Regions from separate parts of the Stenotrophomonas sp. TWI1151 genome, predicted to be linked through region 1. Evidence: predicted binding sites of a transcription regulator. Region 1 holds the regulator's gene; each other region holds the start of a gene.

What was found. The regulator FliA, encoded in region 1, starts transcription of late flagellar genes. The targets are predictions, from matches to a motif close to TAAAGTTTNNCNNNCNNNGGCCGATAA.
Region 2: the regulator FliA is predicted to act here: its motif matches at 7,218-7,244, upstream of ABE422_RS03385 (methyl-accepting chemotaxis protein).
Region 3: the regulator FliA is predicted to act here: its motif matches at 2,484-2,510, upstream of ABE422_RS09565 (HDOD domain-containing protein).

Annotation. Positions count from the first base shown of each region.
Region 1 covers NZ_JBDJLA010000001.1:251,724-261,298, reverse strand. The annotation lists gene flhB (flagellar biosynthesis protein FlhB) at 1-468, shown strand, start outside; gene flhA (flagellar biosynthesis protein FlhA) at 486-2,567, shown strand; gene flhF (flagellar biosynthesis protein FlhF) at 2,717-4,363, shown strand; gene ABE422_RS01110 (MinD/ParA family protein) at 4,350-5,237, shown strand; gene ABE422_RS01105 (RNA polymerase sigma factor FliA) at 5,234-5,980, shown strand; gene cheY (chemotaxis response regulator CheY) at 5,997-6,389, shown strand; gene ABE422_RS01095 (protein phosphatase CheZ) at 6,389-7,003, shown strand; gene ABE422_RS01090 (chemotaxis protein CheA) at 7,009-8,832, shown strand; gene ABE422_RS01085 (flagellar motor protein) at 8,946-9,575, shown strand, end outside.
Region 2 covers NZ_JBDJLA010000001.1:773,405-782,979, reverse strand. The annotation lists gene phaC (class III poly(R)-hydroxyalkanoic acid synthase subunit PhaC) at 1-694, shown strand, start outside; gene ABE422_RS03415 (YfeK family protein) at 691-1,062, shown strand; gene ABE422_RS03410 (PspC domain-containing protein) at 1,110-1,313, shown strand; gene ABE422_RS03405 (hypothetical protein) at 1,310-1,768, shown strand; gene ABE422_RS03400 (hypothetical protein) at 1,928-2,143, shown strand; gene ABE422_RS03395 (Tex family protein) at 2,350-4,725, shown strand; gene ABE422_RS03390 (PAS domain S-box protein) at 4,977-7,175, shown strand; gene ABE422_RS03385 (methyl-accepting chemotaxis protein) at 7,458-9,320, shown strand; tRNA gene ABE422_RS03380 (tRNA-Leu) at 9,374-9,460, opposite strand.
Region 3 covers NZ_JBDJLA010000006.1:97,923-107,497, reverse strand. The annotation lists gene ABE422_RS09575 (S8 family serine peptidase) at 1-1,140, shown strand, start outside; gene ABE422_RS09570 (Glu/Leu/Phe/Val dehydrogenase dimerization domain-containing protein) at 1,219-2,316, opposite strand; gene ABE422_RS09565 (HDOD domain-containing protein) at 2,604-3,719, shown strand; gene ABE422_RS09560 (phospholipase D family protein) at 3,721-5,298, opposite strand; gene ABE422_RS09555 (rRNA pseudouridine synthase) at 5,347-6,057, opposite strand; gene ABE422_RS09550 (M48 family metallopeptidase) at 6,139-6,636, opposite strand; gene ABE422_RS09545 (DUF2058 domain-containing protein) at 6,709-7,260, shown strand; gene ABE422_RS09540 (DksA/TraR family C4-type zinc finger protein) at 7,370-7,636, shown strand; gene ABE422_RS09535 (mechanosensitive ion channel family protein) at 7,682-8,263, opposite strand; gene ABE422_RS09530 (hypothetical protein) at 8,344-8,535, opposite strand; gene ABE422_RS09525 (sigma-70 family RNA polymerase sigma factor) at 8,846-9,430, shown strand; gene ABE422_RS09520 (hypothetical protein) at 9,427-9,575, shown strand, end outside.

The DNA.
Region 1 (9,575 bases):
AAGATGACCCGTGAAGAGCTGCGCCGGGAGATGAAGGAAAGCGAAGGCAGCCCCGAGGTCAAGGGCCGCATCCGCCAGCTGCAGCAGCAGATGTCCAACCGCCGGATGATGGAGGCGGTGCCCACCGCCGATGTCGTGGTGGTCAATCCCACCCATTACGCGGTCGCCCTGAAGTACGACGGCGGAAAGATGGGGGCGCCCACCGTGGTCGCCCTGGGCGTGGATGAAACCGCCCTGCGCATCCGTGAAGTGGCCGACGGCAACAAGGTCGCCATCGTCTCCGCCCCGCCTTTGGCACGCGCCTTGTATCGGGAAGGTCAACTTGGAAAGGAAATTCCCGTGAGACTGTATTCGGCCGTGGCCCAGGTGCTCTCCTACGTCTACCAGCTGCGCAGCTGGGGGACCGGCCCGATGCCGGCGGCACCGAGCATCGATATCGATGAATTCGGCAAGGGAGGCCGCCCATGAGCGCGCAACCTGCCGGGATGAACGTTCGCCGCGCGCTGGACATGATCCGCCACGGCCTGGGGGCCCCGCTGATCGTGCTGGCCCTGCTGGCCATGGTGGTGGTGCCGCTGGCGCCGCCGGTGCTCGATGCACTGTTCACCTTCAACATCGCCATCTCGCTGATGGTGCTGCTGGCGGTGGTCTACGTGAAGCGCCCGCTGGATTTCACCATCTTCCCGATCGTGCTGCTGGTCACCACGATGCTGCGGCTGGCATTGAACGTGGCCTCCACCCGCGTGATCCTGCTCAACGGCCAGAACGGCCACGAAGCGGCCGGCAAGGTGATCGCCTCCTTCGGTGAGTTCGTGATCGGCGGCAACTACGCGGTCGGCATCGTGGTGTTCGCGATCCTGACCATCATCAACTTCGTGGTGATCACCAAGGGTGCCGGGCGCGTCTCCGAAGTGACCGCACGCTTCATCCTCGATGCCATGCCCGGCAAGCAGATGGCGATCGACGCCGATCTCAACGCCGGTTTGCTGACGCGTGAAGAGGCCAAGGCCCGTCGTGAGGAGGTCCGCGAGGAAGCCGACTTCTACGGCGCGATGGACGGTGCCAGCAAGTTCATCCGCGGCGATGCGATCGCCGGCATCCTGATCCTGTTCATCAACCTGGTCGGTGGCCTGGCGGTCGGCGTGCTCCAGCACGGCATGCCGTTTGGGGATGCCGCCGCGACCTACACCCTGCTCTCCATCGGTGACGGCCTGGTCGCCCAGCTCCCGGCGCTGCTGGTGTCCTCGGCGGTCGCCATGCTGGTCACCCGCGCCTCGCGCTCGCAGGACATGGCCCAGGCCATGATGGGCCAGGTGTTCGGCCAGTACCGTGCGCTGACCATCGCCGCCGCGATTCTGGCGGTGGTCGGCCTGGTGCCGGGCATGCCCAACGTCGCCTTCTTGACGCTGGCCGCGATCCTCTTCTTCATCGCGTGGAAGGCCTGGAAGAAGAGCACGGCCGAAGCCCGCGCCGCCGAATCTCCCGCCGCCAACCGTCCCGATACCCTCGGCCTGCCCGGCGCCGCGCCCTCGCCCACCGCCGAGCTGACCTGGGATGAACTGCGCCCGGTCGATCCGCTCGGCCTGGAAGTCGGCTACCGGTTGATCCCGTTGGTGGACAAGAACCAGGGCGGCGAGCTGATGGCGCGGATCAAGGGGGTGCGCCGCAAGCTCACCCACGACATCGGCTTCCTGATTCCCTCCGTCCATATCCGCGACAACCTGGAACTGCCGGCCACCGCCTACCGTCTGCTGATCCACGGCGTGCCGGTGGCCACCGCCGAAATCCACCCCGACCGCGAACTCGCGTTGGACCCGGGCAGCGCCCTGGGGACCCTGGAAGGCATCGCCGGCAAGGATCCCGCCTTCGGCCTGGATGCGACCTGGATCCAGCCGCACCAGCGCGCCAATGCCGAATCGATGGGCTACACCGTGGTCGATCCGGCCACCGTGGTCGCCACCCATCTGTCGCACCTGATCCGTGAGCACGCCCCGGAGCTGCTTGGCCATGAAGAAGTGCAGCAGCTGCTGGCCAACCTGGCCAAGAGCGCGCCGAAGCTGGTCGAAGATCTGACGCCCAAGTCGCTGCCGCTGTCGGCCGTGGTGCGCGTGCTGCAGAACCTGCTGATCGAGCGCATTCCGATCCGCCAGCTGCGCAAGATCGTCGAATCGCTGGTGGAAAGCGCGCCGACCAGCCAGGACCCGGCCGTGCTCACCGCTGCCGTGCGCAACGCGCTGGGCCGTTTCATCGTGCAGGAGATCGCCGGGATGTCGCCGGAGCTGCCGGTCTTCACCCTCAACCCGCAACTGGAACGGGTCTTGCAGGAGTCCACGCAGGGCAACGGCGCCGCGCTGGAACCCGGACTCGCCGAGCGACTGCATCAAAGCCTGGCCGAATGTGTCGGCAAGCAGGAAGCGAAGAACGAGCCGGCGGTCGTGCTGGTGCCTGGCCCGGTTCGTGCCGCGCTGGCACGGCTGGTACGCCACAGCGTCCCCTCGCTGTCCGTACTCGCCTACAGCGAGGTGCCCGAGGACAAACGGTTGAAGCTGGTCGGCACGATCAGTTGAGCCGGACACCCAACGGCACCGCGACAGAAAACAGACACCTCATTCGATTTCACCGCAGCAGGAAATAAAGGGACTCCCTGACCGTGCAGACCACCGACAACCAGCGTTTCCCTTCCACCACTCCGCCGCCCCAGTCCCGGTATCACAGCATGAAAATCAAACGCTTCGTCGCCTCCGATATGCGCTCGGCCATGAACCTGGTGCGCAAGGAACACGGTCCGGACGCAGTGATCCTGTCCAACCGCCGGATCGAGGAAGGTGTCGAAATCGTGGCGGCGGCCAACTACGACGAAAGCGCCGTGCAGCGTGCGCTGGAAGCGGCCCGCAAGGACGTCGCGCCGCCGGCACCGCGCCCGCGCAGCGCCGCCGATGCCGTGATTGCCGCCGTGACCCGCCGCAAGGCCCCGGTCGCCACGCCCGAACCGGTGGCCGCGACCACCTCGGCGGTGGCCGCACTGGCCCGCGCCGCCGTCGGCGCCACCGGTCGCACGCTGGATACCGCCAACGAAATTGTGCCGCCGCCGGGCAGCGACGGTTTCGCTGCCACCCTGGCCCGCGCCAGCGTCAGTCCTGCCGTCAATGAACCGTCGCTGCCGGAGCAGATCTTCGCGCCGTTCAATGTCGAGCAGGCCGCGGCCGCCTCGCCTGCCGCACCGGTGGATGCCGTCGCCACGCCGGCCCCGATCAACCGCGCCCGCTTCGTGATCGATCCGCCGTTGGAGGAGACGGACGAGACCGTACTGCAGGGCGCCGCCGCGCCGGTGCCGGTCGTCGCTGCTGCCCTGCCGCCGGCACTCCCGCTGCCGATCGCCGAGACCGTCATCGCCGCCGCCAATGAACCGGCACCGGTCGTGGCGAGCGTGCCGGAACTGACGGTCATCCAGCGCGACGACGAAGAAATCCGCCAGCTGCGCCATGAAGTGGCCGGCATGCGCCATGTCATCGAGCGTGAGATGCACCGGTTCACCGATGAGCGCCTGCGCGGCTCGCCGGTCCGCGCCGCCGCGCTGGACCTGATGGACGAGTACGGCTTCGACGCCGGCATCAGCCGCGACGTGGCCATGCAGATTCCGCTGGATACCGAGGCCCACCGTGGCCGCGGCCTGATGCTCGGCCTGCTCTCCAAGAAGCTGCCGATCGCCCCGGTCGACCCGCTTGAAGCCGGCGGCGTGATCGCCCTGGTCGGCCCGACCGGCGCCGGCAAGACCACCACCATCGCCAAGCTGGCCTCGCGTTTCGCCGAGGCGCATGCCGCCCGCGACGTGGCCCTGGTCACCACCGATACCGGCCGCATCGGCGCCCGCGAGCAGCTGTACGGCTTCGGCCGCCAGCTCGGCATCGCCGTCCACGAGGCCAGCAGCGGCAGTGATCTGAACCAGCTGCTGGAGCGGCTGAAGGACTACAAGCTGGTCCTGATCGACACCGCTGGCCTGGGCCCGCGCGACCGCGCCCTGGCCGCCCAGCTGCAGTGGCTGCGCGCCGCCGAGCAGATCCGCACCCTGCTGGTGCTGCCGGCCAACACCAGCTTCGGCGACATGGACGAGGTGGTGCGCCGCTTCAGCGCCGCCAACCCGCAGGGCGTGGTGTTGAGCAAGCTGGACGAAACCGGCCGCTTCGGTACCGCCCTGTCAGTGGCCGTGGATCACCGCCTGCCGATCACCTGGGTCACCGATGGCCAGGACGTTCCTGAAGACCTGCACCGTGCCAGTGCGGCCAATCTTGTACTTCGCCTTGAAGATTTGCGCCGCGCGGCCGATATGCCCTGCAACCCGGAGTTGAACCATGCCGTCGCGTGAGTATGCCAAGCTGACCAAGACCTTCCCGTTGTCGGCTACCCGAAGCCAGCCGCTGGGCCCGGTCCGCACCATCGCCGTCACCGGCGGCAAGGGCGGCGTGGGCAAAACGAACGTTTCGGCCAATCTGGCCGTGGCGCTGGCGGACATGGGCAAGCGCACGCTGCTGCTGGACGCCGACCTCGGCCTGGCCAACATCGATGTGATCCTCGGCCTGCAGCCGAAGGTGACCCTGGCCGACCTCGTCGCCGGGCGCTGCACGCTGGAAGAAGTGATCATCGAAGGCCCCGGCGGCGTGCTGGTGGTCCCGGCCGCCTCCGGCCGTCGCCACATGGCCGAGCTGCAGCCGGCCGAGCACGTCGGCCTGGTCAACGTCTTCTCCGAGCTCGAGCGCGAGCTGGACATCATGATCGTGGATACCGCCGCCGGCATCACCGATGGCGTGCTGACCTTCTGCCAGGCCGCACAGGACACCGTGGTGGTGGTCTGCGATGAGCCGGCGTCGATCACCGACGCCTACGCGCTGATCAAGGTGCTCTCGCGCGAGCGCGGCGTGGACCGCATCCAGGTGGTGGCCAACATGGTCCGCGACCCGAACGAAGGCCGCGTGCTGTACGAAAAGCTGAGCCGCGTCTGCGAGAAGTTCCTCGCCGATGTCTCGCTGAACTACCTGGGCTGCGTGCCGCAGGATGACTGGCTGCGCCTGTCGGTACAGCGCCAGCAGCCGGTGGTGAAGGCCTACCCGTCCAGCCCGGCCGCCCTGGCGCTGACCGAGATCGCGCGCCGCACCGCCCGCTGGCAGGCCCCGACCGAGCCGCGTGGCGGCGTCGAGTTCTTCCTGGAACGCATCCTCAAGCAACGCGGGGTGACGGTATGAAGGGCGCAGCACAATACAAAGAGGTCCAGCGCACCGCGGCCAACGAGTGCATTGCCCAGCACTCGGATCTGGTCCGCCGCATCGCCCACCATCTGGCGGCACGTCTGCCAGCCAGCGTGGAGGTCGACGACCTGATCCAGGCCGGCATGATGGGCCTGATCGAGGCCTCGCGCAGCTACGACGCCGACCAGGGCGCCTCGTTTGAAACCTACGCCTCGATCCGCATCCGCGGTTCGATGATCGACGAGATCCGCCGTGGCGACTGGGTGCCGCGCTCGGTGCACCGCCGCGCCCGCGATGCCGCCGCGACCATCCGTCGCCTGGAGCAGAGCACCGGCCGTGCCGCCAGCGCCACCGAAGTGGCCGCCGCGATGGACATGCCGCTACCCGATTACCTGCGCCTGATGGAAGACGCATCGCGGGGCCAGGTGCTGAGCCTGGAATCGCGGATCGAGGACCAGGGAGAACTGGACACCGTCGCCCAGGGCGGCCCGACCCCGCAGCAGGTGCTGGAACGCGGTGAGTTCGGGCGTGAGCTGGGCAACGCGATCGGCCTGTTGCCCGAGCGCGAACAGCTGGTGCTGTCGCTGTACTACGAGCAGGAACTGAACCTGAAAGAGATCGGCGCCGTGTTGGGTGTCAGCGAATCGCGCGTGTGCCAGATCCATGGCCAGGCCGTGCTGCGCCTGCGGGGCCGGCTGAAGATCTTCGAGGCGGCAGACGCCGGCCTCGAGAACCATTGAAATCGAGGAAAGTGCTTTGAACAAGAACATGCGTATCCTGATCGTCGACGACTTCTCGACCATGCGTCGTATCGTCAAGAACCTGCTGGGCGATCTGGGCTTCACCAACACGGCCGAAGCCGAGGACGGGCATGCGGCGCTGGCGATGTTGCAGAGCCAGCCGTTCGATTTCGTGGTCACCGACTGGAACATGCCGGTGATGACCGGCATCGACCTGCTCAAGGCGGTGCGTGCCGACGCCAAACTCAAGACGCTGCCGGTGCTGATGGTGACCGCCGAAGCCAAGCGCGAGCAGATCATCGAAGCGGCCCAGGCCGGCGTGAACGGCTACATCATCAAGCCGTTCACCGCCCAGACCCTGGAAGAAAAGCTCGGCAAGATCTTCGAACGCCTGGCGGCGAGCGCCTGATGGACACCCTGAGCGACAAATCCGCGCTGGTGCAGCGCCTGCAGGACGCCCTGGCCGCGCTGGAAAGCGGTGACGAAGCCGGTTGGCGCCGGGAAATCGACGCCCTCGCCGCGCTGCGCACGCAGCCGATGATGGCCGGCCTGAACCGCCTGGCCCGCGAGCTTGGCCAGGCCCTGGGCGAACTGCCCAGCCTGCCCAGCGAAGCCGGCGAGCTGGATGATGCCTGCGCGCGCCTGGACCACGTGGTGGCGATGACCGAACAGGCCACCCACCGCACCCTGGACCTGGCCGAGGAATGTCGCTCGCTCACCGAACAGCTGCGCGCCAATGGTCTGACGCCCGACCAGGGCCAGCAGCTGGACCGGATCCGCCACAACCTCACCGAAATCGCGCTGACCCAGAGCTACCAGGACCTTACCGGGCAGATCATCCGCCGCGTGGTCGGGATCGTGCGTCGCGTGCATGAGGGCTTCGGTGCGCTCGGCCTGCCCCCGCAGGAAGACGACAAGAAGCGCGACACCAACGGCCTGGCCGGCCCGGCCGTGAATGGCCTGGATCGCCACGCGGTGTCACAGAACGACGCCGACGACCTGCTCTCGGACCTGGGACTGTAACGCTCATGAGTGCTGTGCCAGACGATATCGCTGCCGACTTCATCCTCGAGGCCCAGGAAATCCTGGATCGCCTCGGCGAACAGCTGGTGTCGCTGGAGCAGGCGCCCCAGGATGCCGACCAGCTCAACGCCGTGTTCCGTGGCTTCCACACGCTCAAGGGCGGTGCCGGCTTCCTCGGCATCCAGGCGATGGTCGAGCTGTGCCACGCGGCCGAGGAAACCCTCGGCATGGCCCGCTCCGGCCAGGCCACGCTGCAGGCTCACCACTTCGATGCAGCCCAGCAATCGCTGGATTACCTGCAGTCGATGCTGGACTCGGTCTCGGCCGGGACCGAGCCGGGCTATGCCCCGCCGGAGCTGATCGCCCAGTTCGACGTGAATGGGCCGGCCTCGCCGGCGCCTGCGGCCACCGCCACGGCCAGCAGCGGCGGCGAGATGATCACCGATGATGAGTTCGAGGCGCTGCTCGACCAGTTGCACGGCGGCGCCGCACCGACCGCCATCGCGGCCCCGAAGAAAGATGACGGCCTGATCGGCGAGGACGAGTTCGAAGCCCTGCTGGACCAGCTGCACGGTGGCGCCGTTCCTGGTGCCAAGGCCATTGCCGCCGCGCCGGTGGCTGCACCGCGCGCCGTGGCTGCGCCGGCCGCCCCGAGCGCCAAGCCGGCCCCGGCCAAGCCGCTCGCCGAAGCCGAACACACCGTGCGCGTGGATACCAAGCGCCTGGATGCGATCGTCAACCTGATCGGCGAGCTGGTGCTCTCCCGCAACCGGCTCAAGACCCTGCGTGCGCGCCTGCACGATGAAGAACTGGACCGCGCGGTCTCCACGCTGGACATCGCCACCGCGCGCCTGCAGTCGGCGGTCATGCGCACCCGCATGCAGCCGGTCGGCAAGGTGTTCTCGCGCTTCCCCAAGGTGGCACGCGATGTCGCGCGGTCGCTGAAGAAGGAGGTCGAGCTTGAGCTGATCGGCGCGGAAACCGAGCTGGACCGCAACCTGGTCGAAGCGCTGGCCGATCCGCTGGTCCATCTGGTCCGCAACGCGATCGACCACGGCGTGGAAATGCCGGACCTGCGCGAGGCCCAGGGCAAGCCACGCAGTGGCCACGTGCGCCTGTCGGCCCAGCAGGAAGGCGACTACGTCAGCATCGAAGTGCAGGACGACGGCGCGGGTATCGACCCGGAACGCCTGCGTCAGAAAGCACGCGAGAAGGGCTTGATCGATCCGGAGGCCGCCGCCCGCCTGAGCAGCGAGGAATGCCTGCACCTGGTGTTCCTGCCCGGCTTCTCGACCAAGCAGCAGGTCACCGACATCTCCGGCCGCGGCGTGGGCATGGACGTGGTCCAGTCCCGCATCCGCGAGCTCAGCGGCCAGATCCAGATCCAGTCCGAGCTGGGCCGCGGCAGCCGCTTCATGATCCGCGTGCCGCTGACCCTGGCGATCCTGCCAACCCTGCTGGTGCAGGCCGGCGAAGACGTCTACGCCCTGCCCCTGGCCCGCGTGATGGAGGTGCTGCACGCCCCCAACACGTCCCTGGGCTGGTTCGACGGCCGCGCCGTGCTGGACCGCAAATCGCACACGCTGGCCCTGGTGGATCTGCGTCACTGGCTGGATGTGGAGCCGATGCCGTCCTCGCTGCTGACCATCGTGGTGCTGCAGGCCGGTGAAGCCCGCTTCGGCCTCGTGGTCGACCAGGTCCGCGGCCGCGAGGAAGTGGTGATCAAGCCGCTGCCCAAGGCCCTGCGCGGCCTGCGCGGCTACGCCGGTGCCACCCTGATCGGCGACGGCCGCATGTCGCTGATCCTCGACGTAGACGGCCTCCGCTGACGCCGGTAGAGCCGACCGTTGGTCGGCTGCTTTACCCCCAAAAACTGTGACCGCCGCCCCACCGGATTCCTTCGGCATCTCAAGTCCCATTCACACAAGCCGATAACGGACCCATGGACAGACTCAGCCTCATTGGACTTTTCCTCGCGTTGGCCTCACTGGTCGGCGGCAGCATCCTCAAGGGGGCTGGTCTGGCGTCGCTTTGGTCGCCGGCCGCCTTCGTGATCGTCATCGTCGGCACCATCGCCTCGATCCTGCTGCACACCTCGCCGGCCGTGTTCAAGCACGCCTTCAAGATCGTGAAGTGGGTGATCCTGCCGCCGAGCAGCGACCGCCGCCACCTGATCCAGCAGATCGTGGAGTGGAGCAACATCGCCCGCCGCCAGGGCCTGCTCGGTCTGGAAGCGCAGGTCGACGCCCAGGACGATCCGTTCCTGCGCAAGGGGCTGCAGCTGCTGGTGGACGGCGTGGAGCCGGAAACCATCCGGCACATGATGGAGATCGAGCTGAGCAGCCAGGAGAGCCAGGACCTGGCCGCCTCCAAGGTGTTCGAGGGCATGGGCATCTATGCGCCGACGCTGGGCATCATCGGCGCGGTGCTCGGCCTGATCGCGGTGATGAAGAATCTTGCCGATCCGAGCAAGCTCGGCCACGGCATCGCGGCGGCCTTCACCGCCACCATCTACGGCATCGCCTCGGCCAACCTGCTGTTCCTGCCGGTCTCGGCCAAGCTCAAGAGCGTG
Region 2 (9,575 bases), 520 kb from region 1:
GGATGGCGCGGTGGATCACCTGCAGGCGCACAACGGCGGCGAACCGATCAACATGCTCGGCATCTGCCAGGGCGGCGTGTTCGCGCTGTGCTATGCCGCGCTGCGCCAGGCCAAGCTGGCCAACCTGATCACGATGGTCACCCCGGTCGATTTCCACACGCCGGACAACATGCTCTCGCACTGGGCGCGCCAGGTGGACGTGGACCTGCTGGTGGACACGCTGGGCAACATCCCGGCCGATCTGATGAATGCCAGCTACCTGATGCTCAAGCCGTTCCGCCTCAACGTGCAGAAGTACGTGGGGCTGCTCGACATCCTGGACGACAAGGACGCGCTGGAAGATTTCCTGCGCATGGAGAAGTGGATCTTCGACTCGCCCGATCTCGCCGGCGAAGCGTTCCGTGACTTCATCAAGCAGTTCTACCAGGGCAATGGCCTGATGCACGACGGCGTGCGCATCGGCGACGCAACCGTCGACCTCCGGCAGGTGACGTTGCCGGTGTTGAACATCTATGCCGAGCAGGACCATCTGGTCCCGCCCGATGCGTCACGCGCGCTGCGCGGCCGGATCGGCAGCGCGGATTACACCGAGAGCAGTTTCCGCGGGGGCCATATCGGTATCTATGTCTCCGGGCGGGCCCAGCGCGAAGTGCCCGCAACCATCACCGGTTGGTTGAACGAGCGTTCGCAATGAAGCGTCCTCGCCTTCTCTGGCTGGCTGTGGGTCTGTTGGGCATTGGTACCGCCCACGCCGCACCCGGTGAAACCGCCCGCCGCGAGATCGCCGGCCTGATCGGCGCGCTGGACGGCTCCCCTTGCCGGTTCCAGCGCAATGGCAGCTGGCACGATGCGCCCGAGGCGCGGGCCCATCTGCAGCGCAAGTACGACTACCTGCTCAAGAAGGACAAGGTCGACACGGCCGAGCAGTTCATCGAACGCGCCGCCAGCCAGAGCAGCCTGAGCGGCAAGCCCTACCGGATCGCCTGTCCGGGCCAGCCGGAACAGACCGCCGCGGTGTGGTTCGGCGCGCGGCTGAAGGCCCTGCGCCAACGCACCCCGTAGACACGGTTCGCGCTAGAGTCGGCGCATTCCGGAACGAGACCCCGTGCATGAACACACCGCCGCGCCCGCTGTCCCGTTCGCTCAACGACCGCATGATCGCCGGCGTCATGGGCGGTATCGCGCATCGCTACGGTTGGAACGTCACCCTGGTACGGGTGCTGTTCGTGCTGATCTCGATCGGCTCGGCGGCCTTCCCCGGCATCCTGGTCTACCTGATCCTGTGGCTGTTGATCCCCAACGAGGCCGATTGAGCCTGTCACCGGTGCTGCTGCGCGCGCTGCAGGGGCTTGGCGCACTGTGGACCTCACCCAACACCCTGATCGGCCTGGCCGCCGGCACCGCCGGGATGCTGGCCGGTGCGCGTCCGTCATGGAACGGGCGCGACTGCGCGATCGTGTTCCGCGAATTTCCGTGGGGGCCGGGCGGAGCGATCACGCTGGGCAACGTCATCCTGCACACGGGACCGGTGCTGGACGTGCCGTGCCGCACGTATGCGCACCAGGCCGGTTACGCCACCGAGCCGGTGATCGGGCTGCACGACCACGAGCGTGCGCACGTCTACCAGTATCTGGTGCTGGGGCCGCTCTACCTGCCGGTGTACCTGCTGTGCGGTGGGGTCAGTGCACGCAACCCGTTCGAGCGCGCGGCCGATGTGTATGCACTGCAGGGGCGGGGCTGGTGGCCATCACGTCGTGATGCGCAGTGAGGTTATCTCCGCGTTAAATCCATGTAAGAAAAACGTCGACAACGCGACGTCATCTGCATGCAAAAAAACGTTATTAGCCTGCATGACGAACCAGTCAGGTTTACCGGGGTAAGCTTGCAGCGCTGTATGAGCAACCGTTTTTCTGGAGGAACACATCACATGGCAATCGTTCTTTATGTCGGTGGTAGCAAGGATGGCGACAAGGGCCTGGTGCCCCATGGTTTCAGCAAGTCCCAGGCCGATACCGAGCTGGGTCCGGAGATCTACACCGAGCGGTTCATGGAACTGCAGGGTGTAGGCAAGGTGCGGGTGATGGCGTTGGAGTCGATGCAGGACGACATCGTCCACCAACGCGCGGCCGTGCATTACCGGTAAGCCAGCGATCCCGCGGAGGTGCCCGGTTGTCGCGGGCGCCCGCGCCGGCATCCCAGCCCCACGCAGGATGCCGGCGTGAATGCATGACCCCTCGTGTGGTCATCGCCACGGGGCGACAGGTTCGGCCCGGCCTGTCAACGGCTTTCCCCCGCCGCCGCGCATCGCCAGAATGGGTTCTTTCCGCAAAGCGGCTCCGGCCGGAAGCAATGCCTGACATCAAGCTCGCACAGCAGATCGCCCAGACCATCGCCGATGAGATCGGTGCCCAGACCGCCCAGGCGCTCGCCGCCATCGCCCTGTTGGACGAAGGCGCCAGCGTTCCGTTCATCGCCCGCTACCGCAAGGAAGTCACCGGCGGGCTGGACGACACCCAGCTGCGTATCCTCGAAACGCGCCTGACCTACCTGCGCGAGCTGGAAGACCGCCGCGCCGCGGTGCTGTCCAGCATCGACGAACAGGGCAAGCTCAGCGACGAGTTGCGCAACGAGATCCTCGGCGCGGACACCAAGTCGCGCTTGGAAGACCTGTACCTGCCGTACAAGCCCAAGCGCCGCACCCGCGCGCAGATCGCGCGCGAAGCCGGACTGGAGCCGCTGGCCGATGGCCTGCTGGCCGATCCAAACCTGGACCCGCAGGTGTTCGGTGCCACCTTCGTCGATGCAGACAAAGGCGTGGCCGACACCAAGGCCGCGCTGGAAGGTGCCCGCGCGATCCTGATGGAGCGTTGGGGCGAAGACGCCGCGCTGGTCGGCGAGCTGCGCACCTGGCTGGGCGAAAACGGCGTGATCCGCGCACGTGTCGCCGAGGGCAAGGAAGAGCAGGGCGCCAAGTACCGCGATTACTTCGAACACGCCGAGTCGCTGGCGAAGATTCCGTCCCACCGCTTGCTGGCACTGTTCCGCGCACGCCGCGAGGAAATCCTGTTCCTGGAACTGGATCCGGGCAACGATGCCGAGGCCGGCAATCTGTACGCCGAAGGCCGTGTCGCGCACAACGCGGGCATCCGCGACGCCGGCCGCCCCGGCGACCGCTGGCTGCTCGACGCCTGCCGCCTGACCTGGCGCGCCAAGCTGCACATGCACCTGCTGCTGGACCTGTTCAACCAGGCCCGCGAGAAGGCCGAAGCCGAGGCGATCGCGGTGTTCGGCGACAACCTCAAGGACCTGCTGCTGGCCGCCCCGGCCGGCCCCAAGAGCGTGCTCGGGCTGGACCCGGGCATCCGCACCGGCTGCAAGATCGCCGTGGTCGATGCCACCGGCAAGCTGGTGGCCACCGACACCATTTACCCGCACGAACCGCGCCGGCAGTGGGACCAGTCACTGCAGACGATCAAGCAGCTGTGCATGAAGCACAACGTGGAGCTGATCGCGATTGGCAACGGCACGGCCAGCCGCGAAACCGACAAGCTGGCCGGCGAGGTGATCAAGGCGTTGGGCGAGACCAGCCTGCAGAAGATCGTGGTCAGCGAGGCTGGTGCGTCGGTGTATTCGGCGTCCGAATTTGCCGCCAAGGAATTCCCGGACCTGGACGTGTCGATCCGCGGCGCGGTCTCCATTGCGCGTCGCCTGCAGGATCCGCTGGCCGAGCTGGTCAAGATCGAACCCAAGGCGATCGGCGTGGGCCAGTACCAGCACGACGTGGACCAGTACCGCCTGGCGCGTGCGCTGGATGCGCGCGTGGAGGACTGCGTCAACGCGGTCGGCGTGCACGTCAACACCGCCTCGGCGGCGCTGCTCTCGCGCGTGTCCGGGTTGTCGGCCACGGTGGCCGAAAACATCGTGCGCCACCGCGACGACAACGGTCCGTTCAAGCGCCGCAAGGACCTGCTCAAGGTGCCGCGCCTGGGCGACAAGACCTTTGAACAGTGCGCCGGCTTCCTGCGCATCGCCGATGGCGACCAGCCGCTGGACGCGTCCTCGGTGCACCCGGAAGCCTACCCGGTGGTGGAGCGCATCGTGGCCGCCACGGCACGCCCGATCAAGGCGTTGATCGGCGATGGCAGTTTCCTTCGTGGGCTCAAGGCCGAACAGTTCACCGACGCCACCTTCGGCGTGCCGACCGTGCGCGACATCCTGAAGGAACTGGAAAAGCCCGGCCGCGACCCGCGCCCGGAGTTCAAGGCGGCGCGTTTCGCCGAGGGCGTGGAAGAGCTCAAGCACCTGCAGCCGGGCATGATCCTGGAGGGCGTGGTCAGCAACGTGGCCGCGTTCGGTGCCTTCGTGGACATCGGTGTGCACCAGGACGGCCTGATCCACATCTCGGCGCTGTCGGACACCTACGTCAAAGACCCGCGTGATGTGGTCAAGGCCGGTGACATCGTCAAGGTGAAGGTGCTGGAGGTGGACGTGGCGCGCAAGCGCATCGCCCTGACCCGGCGCCTGGACGACACCCCGGCCCCGGCCAAGGCCCCGGGTGAGCGCGATGTGCGCCCGGCCGGTGGCGGCCGCCGTGACGGCGGGGCGGGCAATGGTCCGCGCGGTGGCGGTCGTGGCACCCCGTCCGGCCCGCGTCCGGGCGGCGCCGCACCGCCGGCCAACAATGCGCTGGCCGACGCCTTCGCCCGGGCCAAGCGCGGCGGCTGATCCCGCGGTGGGTGCCTGCCAGGGGCCGCCTTCGGGCGGCTTTTGGCGTTTTCCGGGGTCTCCAGGGGCAGGGGCACTTCTGGTTTGGCCCGGGTTTACGCACACTTCGCGTTGAATGCCCGTAGGGTGGGTGGACGGCGGGGAGCCCAGATGACAGACGACCAGGCAGGACCGGGCAACCGGGCGGGCTCCAGCGCCGATTACCGCGCTGGCGCAGGGCTGTGCGTGGCGTGTCGGACCGGAGCGCACACATGAGCCGGCAACCGGACGTCCCCCGGGATGCGGCCGCCGCGCTGCGCGACATGGCCGAGCAGCGCCACCGGCTGGAAATGATCATCGAAGGTACTGCGGCGGGCACCTGGGACTGGGACATCCCGGGCAACCAGATGCGGGTCAACGAGCGCTGGGCGGAGATCGTCGGCTATACGCGTGAGGAACTGGCACCCATCACGCCGGAGACGTTCTTCAAGCTGGTGCATCCCGACGATCTGGCCCAGTCCAATACGTTGCTCGAAGCGCATCTGGAAGGTCGCTCGCCGCATTACGACAGCCTGTGCCGGATGCGCCACAAACAGGGCCACTGGATCTGGGTGCAGGACCGCGGTCGCGTGTATGAGCGCGATGGGCAGGGCCGGCCGCTGTGGATGGCCGGTGCGCATGCCGACGTTACCGAACTGCAGCAGGCCCGGCAGGAGGCGGCCAACATGCGCCAGCGCCTGCAGGCGGTGGTGGATGCCTCTGACGAGGTGGCGGTGATCGCCACCGATGTCGATGGGGTGGTCAACCTGTTCAATACCGGTGCGCAGAAGCTGCTGGGTTACCGCCCCGATGAAGTGATCGGCCGGGTCAACCCGGGGCTGTTCCACGATCCGGAAGAGATGCGCGCCTACCTGCAGCCCCATATGGAGGCGGACGGACGCCTGCCGACCGTCTTCGAGGCGTTGAGCGCGCGGGCGGCACAGGGCACCTGGTCGCATCAGTGGACGTTCCTGCGCAAGGACGGCGAGCGCAGGCAGGTGCGCCTGTCGATCAGTCCGCTGGACTGCGCCGGCGGCAACCGAATCGGCTACGTGGGCATGGCGGTCGACCTGACCCCGCTGCTGCAGGTCCGCGAACAGGCGTTCCTGGCCTCGGAAAAATTCGCCGGGGCGTTCTCGTCGGCCGCGCTTGGCATGGCCCTGGTGTCGCTGGAAGGGCGCTGGCTGGACGTCAACGATTCGCTGTGCGGCATCCTCGGCTACACCCGTGCCGAACTGCTGCAGATCGATTTCCAGACGCTCACGCATCCCGATGACCTGCACACCGACCTGGCCCTGCTCGGTGACCTGCTGGCCGGCCGCCGCGCGCATTACCACATGGAGAAGCGGTACCTGGGCAAGGCGGGCAACCTGGTCTGGGGGCGGCTGTCGGTCTCACTGGTCCGCACGGAAAATGGCGAGCCGCTGCACTTCGTCTCGCAGATCCAGGACGTGACCGCCCAACGGCTCAGTGGTCAGCAGTTGCGTGAATCCGAGCAGCGCACCCGCGTCACGTTGGATGCGGTGGCGGACATGGTGCTGACCCTGGACCTGCAGGGGGGGATCCAGTACGCCAACGCCGCGGCCACCCGCGCGCTGGCCGGGGAGGGCGCCGGGGTCCTGGCCGGCAGCCAGCTGCAGGAGGTGATGGAGCTCACGACCGAATACGCGCCGCGCTCCCCCTTGGATGTGGCCGTGCTGCTCGACCCGGACAGCAATGCAGTCGACCTGCATTCGGACCTGTTGCTGTCAGTGGGTGCGCATCTGCTGCCGGTCGACCTGACCCGTGCCTGGCTGCGCGATGAGGATGGCCTGACCAGCGGCGCGGTCTGGGTGATCCGTGACGTCACCCAGCAGCGTGCGCGCCAGCGCGAGGCGCGGCATCTGGCCGAGATCGATCCGCTGACAGAACTGAGCAACCGGCGCGGCTTCGAGGCGCATCTGCAGCAGGCCATCACCCGGGTCGCGCGGACCGGGCAGTCGGCCTCGTTGATGTATATCGACCTGGACCACTTCAAGCCGGTCAACGATACCCACGGCCATCTGGCTGGCGATGCCGTGCTGTGGGCGGTGGCCAGCGTGCTGCGGCATGGCGTGCGTGATTCGGACATCGTGGCGCGGCTGGGCGGCGACGAGTTCGCGGTGATCCTGGCCGGCTGTTCGCTCAAGCGCGCCCGCCGTATCGCCAGCGATCTGCTCGAGGCGATGCGGGGGTTGTCGATCCCCTGGGACCAGCGGCGGTTGAGCGTGGGCGCCAGCATCGGCATCGCGCCATTGTTCGGGGGCATGAGCGTGGATGACGCCGTGGCCGCCGCCGACGCGCAGTGCTACCGGGCCAAAGCGATGGGGCGCGACAACGTGCAGGTGGAGGCCGACGCTCTGGGTGCCGTGGACCCTCTTGACGCCCTGGATTCGAGCGAAAGCGGCGAGTGACGGCCGGCCGGGCCAGGCCCCGGCCGCGGCCGTTGATGGCCCTAAAGCTTTCAGAATGTCCGCCGTTATATGACTCGCAGTTGCTGCCCGTCTGCTCACGTGGATATCTGGCCGTACACCTTTTTTGCATGGTTCATGTTCGCCGGCCCGCCCGGTGTTTGAAGCCCATCGAAGTTGCGTCATCCCCACTGACGATCTTCGTGAGTCCCAGCCAACGGAATACCGCCACCGGGCCACCGCCCGGCGCTGACCTATTCGCTAACCGGACACCGAGGTCTAACGATGATTACTTCAGGCTTGCACACGCATGTGCCAGGTCGTGCCAGCGACGCCGACGCCGGGTCGTTGTGGCGAACGCTCACGGCACGGTTCGTTTCCCGTCGCGCGGCCCATGGCGCCGCGGCATCGGCCGCGCTGCAACGGCAGGCCGAGCTCGAAGATCAGATCAAGGCGCTGCATAGAGTCCAGGTCGTCATCGAGTTCCACCTCGATGGCACCATCGTGCACGCCAACGACAATTTCCTGCAGACGCTGGGCTACACGCTGGAGGAGATCCAAGGCAGGCACCACGCCATGTTCGTCGATGCCGAGTATGCGAAGAGCGCGGAGTACCGCGACTTCTGGGCCAACCTGGGCCGCGGTGAGTTCGACGCCGGCCAGTACCGGCGGATCGGCAAGGGTGGACGCGAGATCTGGATCCAGGCGTCCTACAACCCGGTCTTCGACAGCCACGGACGGCCGTACAAAGTGGTCAAGTTCGCGACCGACATCACCGCGCAGAAATTCCAGGCGGCCGATTTTGCCGGCCAGCTCGCCGCGATCAACAAATCACAGGCGGTGATCGAGTTCGATCTCGAGGGCCGCATCCTGGCCGCCAACGAGAACTTCCTCGCTGCCATGGGCTATGCACTGGAGGAGGTGCGCGGGCAGCACCATTCGATGTTCGCCGAGCCCGAGCATCGCCAGAGCGGCGAGTACCGGGCGTTCTGGGCCAAACTCGGCCGTGGCGAATACGACGCCGGCCAGTACAAGCGCCTGGGAAAGGGCGGTCGCGAGGTCTGGATCCAGGCCTCGTACAACCCGATCTACGATATGAACGGACGGCCGTTCAAAGTGGTCAAGTACGCTACCGACATCACGGCCCAGGTGCGTGACTCGCTGGCGCTGCAGCAGGCCGTCGCGCAGACGCGTGAAGTGGTGGCGGCGGCGCAGGGGGGTGATCTGACCGGCCATATCGCCACCCAGGACAAGACCGGCCCGATCGCCGAGTTGTGCGAGGGCATCAATGCGCTGGTCGAAGCGATGGCCGGCATCATCACCCAGATCAAGCTGGCAGCGGACACCATTGCCGTGGGTGCCAGCGAGATCGCCGAAGGCAACAGCGACCTGTCCGTGCGCACCGAGCAGCAGGCCGCTTCGCTGGAGGAGACCGCCGTCTCGATGAAGGGGCTGACCGCGACCGTGCGGCGCACCGCGGACAACGCCCGCCAGGCCAATGAGTTGGCCGGTGGTGCGGTCGAGGTGGCGGCGCAGGGTGGCCATGTGGTGCATGAGGTGGTCTCCACCATGTCGCTGATCAACGACTCCTCGCGGCGCATCGTCGATATCATCGGCGTGATCGACAGCATCGCGTTCCAGACGAATATCCTGGCCCTCAATGCCGCAGTGGAAGCGGCCCGTGCCGGCGAGCATGGGCGCGGCTTTGCGGTGGTCGCCTCGGAAATCCGCTCGCTGTCGCAGCGTTCGGCCGAAGCCGCCAAGGAGATCAAGCAGCTGATCGGCGACTCGGTGGAGAAGGTCGGGGCGGGTACGCGTCAGGTCGAAAGCGCGGGGCGCACCATGGACGAGATCGTGGTCAGCGTGAAACGCGTGAGCGATCTCATGGCCGACATCAGCGCGGCGGCCCAGCAGCAGAGCGAGGGCATCGAGCAGATCAACCAGGTGGTCGAGCACATCGACGAGAGCACCCAGCAGAATGCCGCGCTGGTCGAAGAGGCCTCTGCGGCGGCCCGCAGCATGGAAGAGCAGTCCACCCAGTTGCTGCAGACGGTGGCGGCATTCCGGGTGGCGGGGGCGACGGGAACGTCGCGACCGGCTGCGCCACCGGCGGCCAATGCCGCACATCCGACGCTTCGGCTGGTCTGAGCGGTAACGAAAAACGCCCCGGATCCGTCGATCCGGGGCGTTCTGGTTTTCCATGGTGCCGAAGGTGGGACTCGAACCCACACGCTTTTAAGGGCGGCGGATTTTGAGTCCGCTGCGTCTACCGATTCCGCCACTTCGGCTGGCTGGCCGCGTAGTGTATACAAGATGTCGACGTTTGTGCAGACCTGAATGCTTAAGTTCCTGTCAGGGTTTCACCTACGCAGGACGCTATACTCATCGCGCTGAACCATACAG
Region 3 (9,575 bases), on a different contig from region 1:
CTGCTGCACGCCAACAACGACGTCACCATGGTCATCGACCGCATCAGCGTCACCAGCGCCAGCCTCCAGGCCGGCCTGGGCGGCACGGCGCTGGCCTCGGCAGCGCGGGTCGAATCCGCGTTTGAAGTGCTGGATCGCAACGGTGCGGCACTGGACGGGTTTGCCGACGGGGCCGGGAAGCTGCAGCAGGTGGATGGCGCCAGCGCCTTGCAGGCCAGCCTGGACAGCCTCTCCGGCAAGGCGCATGCCCTGGCCACGGCAGCGACCTTCGACAGCATCGACATGAACCGACGTGCGCTGTCGGCACGGCTCGGTGAGGTGCAGGCCGTGCCACGCCTGCGCGGTGCCTGGCAGAGCACGCTGGGCGAGGCGGGCCAAGGCAGTTTCGCCGGCAACGGCGTGGCGACCCGCGGCTGGATGATGGGCCAGGACATGGCGTTGGGCAGCCACGGCATGCTCGGTGTCGCGTTCGGTGAAACGCGCAGCTACGGCAGCCGCGAGTGGGGCAGTGACCGCGGCCGCGACCGTCAGTCGCAGGCGCAGGTGTATGCCGGCTGGGGCACCGGCCGCGCCTATGCGATGGGCCAGATCGGCGCGGGCCAGTTCACCCGTGAGATCGATCGCCAGTTGCTGCTCGGTGCGGGGCAGTACGGCGTCAATGCGCGCTATGGCGGCAGCTTCAGCGCGGCCAGCGTGGAGTCGGGCTACCGTTTCGGCAGTGCCACCGCCTCGCTGACGCCTTACCTGGGCGCCGAGTACGCCCGGGTGGACAGCGATGGTTTCAGTGAAACAGGCGGCATGGGTTTCGGTCTGCGCGCGCGCGATGCCGTGAGTACGCGCAGCCAGGCGTTGGCCGGCCTGCGCGCCGAGCGGCGCTGGGGCGGCTGGTCGCTGCGCGGCTATGCCGAATGGCAGCAGCATCTGTCCAGCGACGGCCTTTCGCTGGATGCCAGCTTCGTCGGTGTCGAGGCCTGGGCGCCGGTGGCCGGGGTGCAGCCGGCCCGCTCGGGCGGGTTGTTCGGGCTTTCGCTGGAGTCATGGTTGAGCCGCAACAGCCGCCTGGCATTCGGGTACGACCAGCGCTTTGGGCCACGCGGCGATCTGCGCCAGGCGCAGCTGCGGTATTCGGCTGGGTTCTAGACGCGGGCCTGGCCGCGACGCACGAAAAAAGAGGGCGCGATCGATGATCGCGCCCTCTTCGTTTGTCAGCGCAACGGCTCAGTTGCCGCGCAGGCTGCCCCGGCGCGGCGTGCTGCGGCCCAGCGGCATCTTCAGTTTGCCGATCGACAGGATGCGCGATTCGGCGATCTGGTCGGCGGCGCGCTGCGGGGCGATGCCCTCGCTCTGCGACAGCGCGAAGATGCGGCCGAGGTTGTGGTAGATGCTGCGGATCAGGCGCATCGCGCGCTCACGGTTGTAGCCGTCGATCTCCAGCGAGACGTTCATGACGCCACCGGCGTTGACCGCGTAATCCGGTGCGTAGAGGATGCCGCGCGCGTGCAGTTCATCGCCGACCTCCAGGCTGGAGAGCTGGTTGTTGGCGGTACCACAGACGATCTTGCACTTCAGGCGCGGCAGCGTGTCTGGATTGATCGCGCCTTCCAGCGCGCAGGGCGCGAAGATGTCGGCGTTGACGTCGTAGATGTCTTCCGGCTTGACCGCCTCTGCACCGTATTCGGTGACAGCGCGATCCACGCGCGTGCTGTCCAGGTCGCTGACGTACAGCTTGGCGCCACGATCGCGCAGCAGCTTCACCAGCTCCATGCCGATATGGCCCAGGCCCTGCACCGCGATGCTGGCCTTGCCCACTTCCTCATGGCCCAGCTTGTGCTGCATCGACGCCATCAGCGCCTGCAGCGCGCCGTATGCGGTGAACGGTGCCGGGTCACCGGAGCCGCCATGCACCTGGTGGACGCCGGTGACGTACTCGCTCTCCAGGTAGATGTTCTCCATATCGTTGACATCGGTGCCGACGTCCTCGGCGGTGATGTAGCGGCCACCCAGCGAATCGACATAGCGGCCGAAGGCGCGGAACAGCACTTCGGTCTTGTCGCGCTTTGGGTCGCCGATGATCACCGCCTTGCCGCCACCCACGTTGAGGCCGGCCAGGGCGTTCTTGTAGGTCATGGTGCGGCTCAGGCGCAGCGCATCGGCCAGGGCCTCGTCGGTACTGGCGTAGGGACGCATGCGCACACCGCCCAAGGCCGGGCCGAGGGTGGTGTTGTGGATGGCGATGATCGCCCTCAGACCGGCGTCGCGGCTGTGGCAGAACACCACTTGTTCGTGACCGGTGGTTTCGAGGGTTTCAAATAACATGGTGGCTCCGATGGTGCGAACGGTGGCGAACAGCGGCGAACGCGCCAGCAAAAGGTGGGTTGTAAAACAAAAAAAGCGACGTCGTCGGGTCTCGGACGGGTCGCGCGGCGCCATTCTAGTGCATTCCGACGGACGGTGTTGTCAGGGGTCTTGCGCCCCACGGCCATTAAAGTTGCTGAAGCGCAGGCCGATGCCGTGGCAACGGTGTGGATGGCCGGTCATCGCAGGAAGGATCACGTGGGCGCAGTCGCAACAAGGCAAGTGCGGGACCCGGCGCGTCCAGGGCCATGGGCATGATCGGCGCTGTGGTTGTCGGCGCCGCCGTGCTGGCGCTGCTTGGCATGGCCGCTGTGCTCCGTCACCGGCGTGCCGTGGTGGCGCCGTCGATGGCCCGTGGCACTGCCACGCACGGGCGAGCCGCGGCGTTGCCGGTTGCCCCGGTAGCGCCGGGTACCGATCCGGTGGGGGTGCTGCAGGCCGGGCTGCATACGCTGGCACTGGTGCCGCGCAGTGGCGATGCCGCCGACGCCGCGGCCCCGCGCACCGTTGAACTGCGTGATGCCGTCACCGCCTCGCTGCTGGCGCGGGACTGGTCGGCCAAACACCTGCCCCGCCGCCCGCAGCTGCTGCCGCAGCTGATCCAGACCGTCAACGACAGCGACGCCTCGGCGCGCGCCATGGCCGGGATCATCGGCCAGGACCCGGTGTTGACCGGCAATCTGCTGCGCATCGCCAACAGCCCGGTCTACCGGGTGCAGGCGCGCCCGGTGGAGACCCTGCAGCGTGCGGTCACCCTGGTTGGTACCGATGGCATCCGCCAGATCATCAGCGCGGTGCTGGTGCAGCCGGTGATGCAGCTGCAGTGCGATGCCTTTCCCCAGTTCAGTGCGGTGATCTGGGAGCATGCGCTGCTGGCCTCGCGTGCTGCCGCCGACCACGCACGCACGGTGACCCATGAAGATGGCTTCGCCGCGCAGTGGCTGGGCCTGACCCAGGGCCTGGGCGCGGCGCTGGTGATGCGCCATCTGCTCGATGCCTGCGCGCAACAGGCGCTCGCCGCCCCGCCGCGCACGCTGGCGGCGGATCTTCTCGACAGTTGGACCCTGCCGGTGGCCAGCCGCATCGCCGCGGCATGGGAGCTGCCCAAGGCCGTGCACGATGCCTTGATCCGCCAGAGTGGCAGTGGGCTGGCGGCCAGCCTGCGCTTTGCCCGTGCGGCGGCGGCGGCCAGCCTGCTGTGCCGCCATGGCCAGATCGGTCAGGTCCAGGCCCTGGCGTTGCTGGAGCAACTGGACGACACACCGCCGCACGCACTGCAGTGGATCTGGCGGCGCGTGCACGGGCGCGCCGTGGAAACGCTGGAGGGCGACGAGGCCGAGCGCGACGTGGCCCAGGCCGGCTGAGCTAGAGCTGCGACTCCAGCGGCAGCCAGCTGATCGCGCGCGCGCTGGCCCGCAGCCAGAACCCGGTGTCCGGTTCGGTATACAGCCAGTGCGGCGGCTGCGCATCGCGCTCCAGCCACCGCACGTCGCCGTCCGGTCCCAGGGCCACCCAGTAGCTCTGGCGTGGGCTGGCCAGGCGCAGGTACTCCTCGCGCAGCTGCGCGGCGAGCACCGGATCGTTGAACAGCACGCCCATCTCGGTGTTCAGATACGCCGAGCGCGGGTCCAGATTGAATGAGCCGACGAAGCCGCGCTGGTCGTCGATCATGAACGCCTTGGTGTGCAGGCTGGCGCCACTGCTGCCGAACAGACCGCCGCCATCGACGTTGCCGCGCGATTTGAGCTCGTACAGCTGCACGCCACTGCGCAGCAACGGTGCCCGGTAGTGCATGTAACCGCTGTGCACGGCGGCCACATCATTGGCGGCCAGGGAGTTGGTGATGACCGCGACCTGGGCCCCGCGCGCGACCATCGCGCCCAAGCCCTCGGTGCCGTCCTCGCCAGGAACGAAGTAGGGCGAGATCAGCAAGGCTTTGTGCTGTGCGCTTTCCAGCTCCTGCACCAGGCGCGTCACCAGCCAGTCGGCCTGATCGTCGCGGCGGTGCTTCATCGGCGGGTCCGAGGCGATCTCCACGTGGTGTGACCAGTGCAGATCCAGCGCATCGCGGTAATACGATTTCGCCGCCTGCGAGCGCGCCACGCGTTCGAGATAGGGCTTGGCACTGTCCAGGCGCGCTTCGTGCTCGCTTTCGCCGATCAGCAGGCGCAGCTGCGGTTCGGTGTAGAACGCCAGCGCACGGATCGGCACAGCGGTATCGCTGTTCCAGTAATCGTCGAAGATCGTGTTGGCCTGCTGCACCGCTTCGCCGGCGACCAGCAGGTCCAGGTCGCGGAAGTTCACATCCGGGCGTGCGCTGAAATACTCCTCGCCGATGTTGCGGCCACCGACGATCGCCACGCGCCCGTCGGCGATCCATGACTTGTTGTGCATCCGGTGGTTGACGCTGAAAACGCGCTGCACCATCTCGACCAGCCGCCAGAGTCCGTTGCGGTTGCGGAACGGGTTGTACAGGCGGATCTCGATGTTGGGGTGCGCATCGAGCGCCATCATCAGCGCGTCCTTGTCCTGCGCGTTCATGTCATCGAGCAGGATGCGTACCCGCACGCCGCGCTCGGCCGCGCGGTACAGCTCGTTGGCCATGAGATGGCCGATGAGGTCGTCGTGCCAGATGTAGTACTGCAGGTCCAGGCTGCGCCCGGCGTGCTGGGTGATCACCGCGCGTGCGGCGTACGCGTCCAGCCCGTCGGACAGGAAGGCCACACCGGTCTGGCCGGGGTGCTCGGCCTGCAGGCGGACCAGCTCGCGATCGATCGGGGTCTGGTCGGCCTGGGTGGGCAGCACCGTCGAACGCTCGCCCACGGCCTGCGGGGTGAGGTGGTCGGCCAGCAGCAGGCCGCTGAGGACCAGCAGGATCAGCAGGGCGACAACGATCCCCAGCCAGCGCAGCAGCCGGCGCCAGAACGGTTTTTTCTCGGTCATGCCCCGATCGTAAGCGGCCGGGGCGTGCAGGGCGAGTGCTGGCGCGGTTTAGAAACGCTCGTCCGGTGCCAGGTAACGCCACTGGCCCGGGACCAGCTTGCCCATCGCCACGCGGCCGATGCGCAGGCGGCGGATGCTGATGACCTCCAGCCCGACCTGGGCGCACATGTCGCGCAGCTGGCCCGGATGCACCGGCTTGATCGCAAAGCGCAGGCGGGTTTCGTTCTGCCAGCTCACCTTGCACGGTGGCAACGGCCAGCTGCGGAAGCTCAGGCCGTGCGCGAGGCGCTTCATGCCGTAGGGCGCCAGCTCGCCACTGACTTCCACCAGGTATTCCTGCTCCAGCGTTGCGCCGCGATCCTTCAGGTGCGAGATCACGCGCCCGTCCTGGCTGACCACCACCAGGCCGCTTTCGTCGTCGGACAGCGGCATCACCAGCTGCAGGGCGTGGAAATGCCGCTGCAGCAGGGTCACCCCGGTGGCGTCGAGTTCACTGCGGCTTTCCGGGGTCACCAGGGCGCACAGTTCGTCCGAGCGCATGCCGGCCGGCTTGTGCAGCAGCATGCTCACGGTCTCGGTGCGGGTCGCCTCGGCGTTCTCGCGCAGCACGATGTCCTCGTCGGTGACCATCGTCTGCGGCTGTTCGACCACCTGGCCGTTGACGGTCACCCAGCCGCCCTCGATGTAGCGCTGGGCGTCGCCACGGGAGCAGCCGATCAGGCTGGTCAGGCGTTTGTCGAGTCGGATCGGGTCGGTCATGGGGCAGGCAACATAAAACGGGAAACGGGCGGGGAGTGTACTGGCTGGGGCCCGGCGCTGCGCGATGAGGGCCGCTGCGGCTCAGGCCGGCGTGCGTTCCAGGTGGGTCAGGTACAGGCGCAGATCGAACTCCAGCTGGTGATAGTCCGCTTCCATGTGGGTACACAGCTGGTAGAAGGCCTTGTTGTGGTCCGATTCCTTCAGATGGGCCAGTTCGTGCACCACGATCATCTTCAGGAACGGCGCCGGTGCCTCGCGGAACACCGTGGCGATGCGGATCTCGCGGCTGGCCTTGAGCCGGCTGCCCTGCACCCGCGAGACCGTGGTGTGGGTGCCCAGCGCGTGCTTGAGCACCTGCAGCCTGCTGTCGTAGATCACCTTGGACAGCGGCGCGGACTGGCGCAGGTAGCGCTCTTTCAGGCCCTGGGTGTAATCGTAGAGCTGGCGGTCGTTGCGGACCGTATGCAGTTCGGCATAGCGCTGCTCCAGCCACGGCCCCAGCCGGTCGCCCGCGATCAGCTCGCGCACCTGCTGCTGCAGGGCGTCGGGATAGCCGGCGAGGTACTTCAGGGCGGTCATCGGGCGGTTGGGGCGGGACGGGCAGACCAGTATGATGGCCTCCGGAATCCCGCAACAACAGATGCTAGGCGTATGGCGAAGGCAAATCCCCTGCAGGAGCAGCTGCTCAAGGCTGGGCTGGTCAAGAAATCCCAGGTCTCCCAGGCCGCCCGTGAACAGGTGAAAGCCCGTCACGGCAAGGCCCCGGCCGCGCCCAGCGAAAGCCAGCGCGAGGCCGAGCGCCTGCGCGCGGAAAAGGCCGAGCGCGATCGCGCGCTGGAAGCCGAGCGCAAAGCCAAGGCCCACGCCCAGGAACTGCAGGCCCAGGTCCGCCAGATCGTCGAGGCCCACAAGGTCAAGCGTGAAGGCGAGAGCGAGTACCGCTTCAACGATGGCACGCTGATCCGCACCCTGCTGGTCAACAACGTGCTGCGCCGCCAGCTGGCCTCGGGCAGCCTGGTGATCGTGCGCCATGGCGACGGCTTCGAACTGCTGCCGCGGGCGGCGGCCGAGAAGGTCCGCGAGCGCGATGCCAGCGTGATCGTGCTCGACAACAGCCAGCCCGGCAGCGAGCCCAGCACCGGCAACGCCGAGGACGATGCGTACTACGCCCAGTTCCAGGTGCCGGACGACCTGGTCTGGTAAGCCCCGTCTGAAGCGTTCACCCGGCGCCGCGGGCGTTCAGCCCCACGTCGGCTCGGCGTCGTGGGCCGGGTCTATGCTGGTGGCCTGACACCGGCATGGGAGACACATCATGGCGACAGGTTGGGCAGGCGACGGCGCCGTCCAGGATCAGATCGACGCCACCGTCGATGAGGCCATCCAGCGGGCCCGCGCACAGTTGCGCGACGGCCCCGGATTGACCCACTGCGAGCACTGCGACGCGCCCATTCCCGAGGCGCGGCGGAAGGCCGTGCCCGGCGTACGACTATGCGTGCGCTGCCAGGAAGAAGAGGACGCCGCCCAGCAGGAGGGCAGCGGCTACAACCGCCGCGGCAGCAAGGACAGCCAGCTGCGCTAGGTATCGATCCCGCAGCGGGCATTGCCTGGCCGACGGCGGCGGGACTCAGCCGTCCCCTTGAATCCCGCCCGGCGCCTGCGAAGGATCGCGCCAACGGCGCACGGTGCGTTGGAAAAACATGTTGTTGGGCATCTGCAGGACCGTGCCTTCATGCCCACTGCCGGTTTCCTGCAACGTGGTGTAGATCAGATTGATGTCGATCACGCGGCCCTTGAGTCCAGGCTTCTCACCGTTTTCCAGCAGCTCGATGTAATCGTGCAGGCGGAACGGCCGCGTCGTGAAGATCAGCAGCGTGCAGAAGATGTTGGACAGCACGCTCCACGCGGCGAAGAACGCCACCGCGCCGACCGCGGCGAACCCGGTGAAGGCGGTCCACAGCACCGTTGCCGAGACGCCCACGATGTTGAGCACGATCAGCAGCACGGTGAAATACACCAGGAAGGTGAACACCCGACGTGCGCCCATGATCATTTCCGGCGGGAGTGTGTAGTGCTCACCGACGCGGCGGATCAGCCGCCGGGCAACCAGCCGCAGCAGCCAGGCCACCAGCAGGGTCACCAGAATCTGCAGGGCAGGGACCCCATAGTGCAGCCATTCGTGGGTCCAGGCGGGCAGATGGTCTTTCATGGGGGCGGAATTCCTTTGCAGCGATAGTGCCGATCCCGCCATGGTAATGCCGATGCGCCTCGCCGCATCGTGGTGTGCGCTTACGGCCGCGGGCTGCCGTACACATCGAACGCAGCGATCATCGCCGAGGCACACAGCGGCGCGTTCTGCGCGTACTGCAGGCAGACATCCGGCGCTTCGGGCGCCAGCGTGAGCCGGATCTGCAGCGGACTCCACGGCAGCGTGCAGCCGGTGGCCAGTGAGAGCAGCACGGCCAGGCAACTGGATGACATGGGGATACTCCTTGGCGGGCGCCGGTAGTGACAGAGGATTGGATGCCGCGTCGGCCAGGAAGGTTTAAAGACCGCAGAAATAATCCGCCTTGGCGCACGCGTGCCACACGCGAGTCCCGTAGCGGCCGGTAGGCCCCTGGGCAAAATCAAGGAGGAGGTCGTCGCCTTCAGGCGGCGGCCGGGGGACATTTGCCGAGGGCCCGCCGGTTGCTACGGGGCCCTCACGCTCGCGGCAGCCCCAAGCGGAGGCACCTGAAAAGAAAGTCAGAACGGGCTTAAACCTTTTCCATGCCCCCCGCATCCAACGGATATGCTCGACACGACCATGCCCGCCTCCAGCGCCACGAACCAGGCCGATGCCGCCGACGACCACGCCCTGGTGCGTGCCGCAGCCGCCGGTGACGTGACCGCGTACGAACGCATCTACCGACGGCATGCGCCGCGTGTGTACGCCGTGCTGTGGCGGCTGTGCGGCGGCCACGCGGCCCGCGCCGAGGATGCCCTGCAGGAGGCCTTCCTGCAGGCATGGCGCGCCCTGCCGGGCTTCCGTTTCGAAAGCAGCCTGGGCACCTGGCTGCACCGCCTGGGCGTGAATGCAGCGCTGATGGAACTGCGCGCCAACGCCACCGGCGATGCACGCGATGCCGGTGAGGAAGGCTGGGAGTCGCTGGCGATGCTGCCCGCCCAGGACCGCTGCGCGGGCACCTCGATGGACCTGGAGCGCGCGCTGGAAACACTGCCGCCACGGGCCCGCGCGGTCCTGGTCCTGCATGACATCGAAGGGTGGAAACACCAGGAAATCGCCGACCAGCTGCAGATGGCCGTTGGCAGTTCCAAAGCACAGCTGCACCGAGCGCGCGGCCTGCTGCGTGCACGCTTAGGAGAAACCGCATGAACCCGCATGATTCCGAACACGACGAACTGACTGCACGCCTGCGTGCCTTGCCTGCCGAGCGCGTTCCGCCGGCACGGGTCTGGCAGGGCATCGCCGCACAGTTGCCGGCCCAGGCCCAGGCCCAGGTCCACGCCGCGGCGGTTGC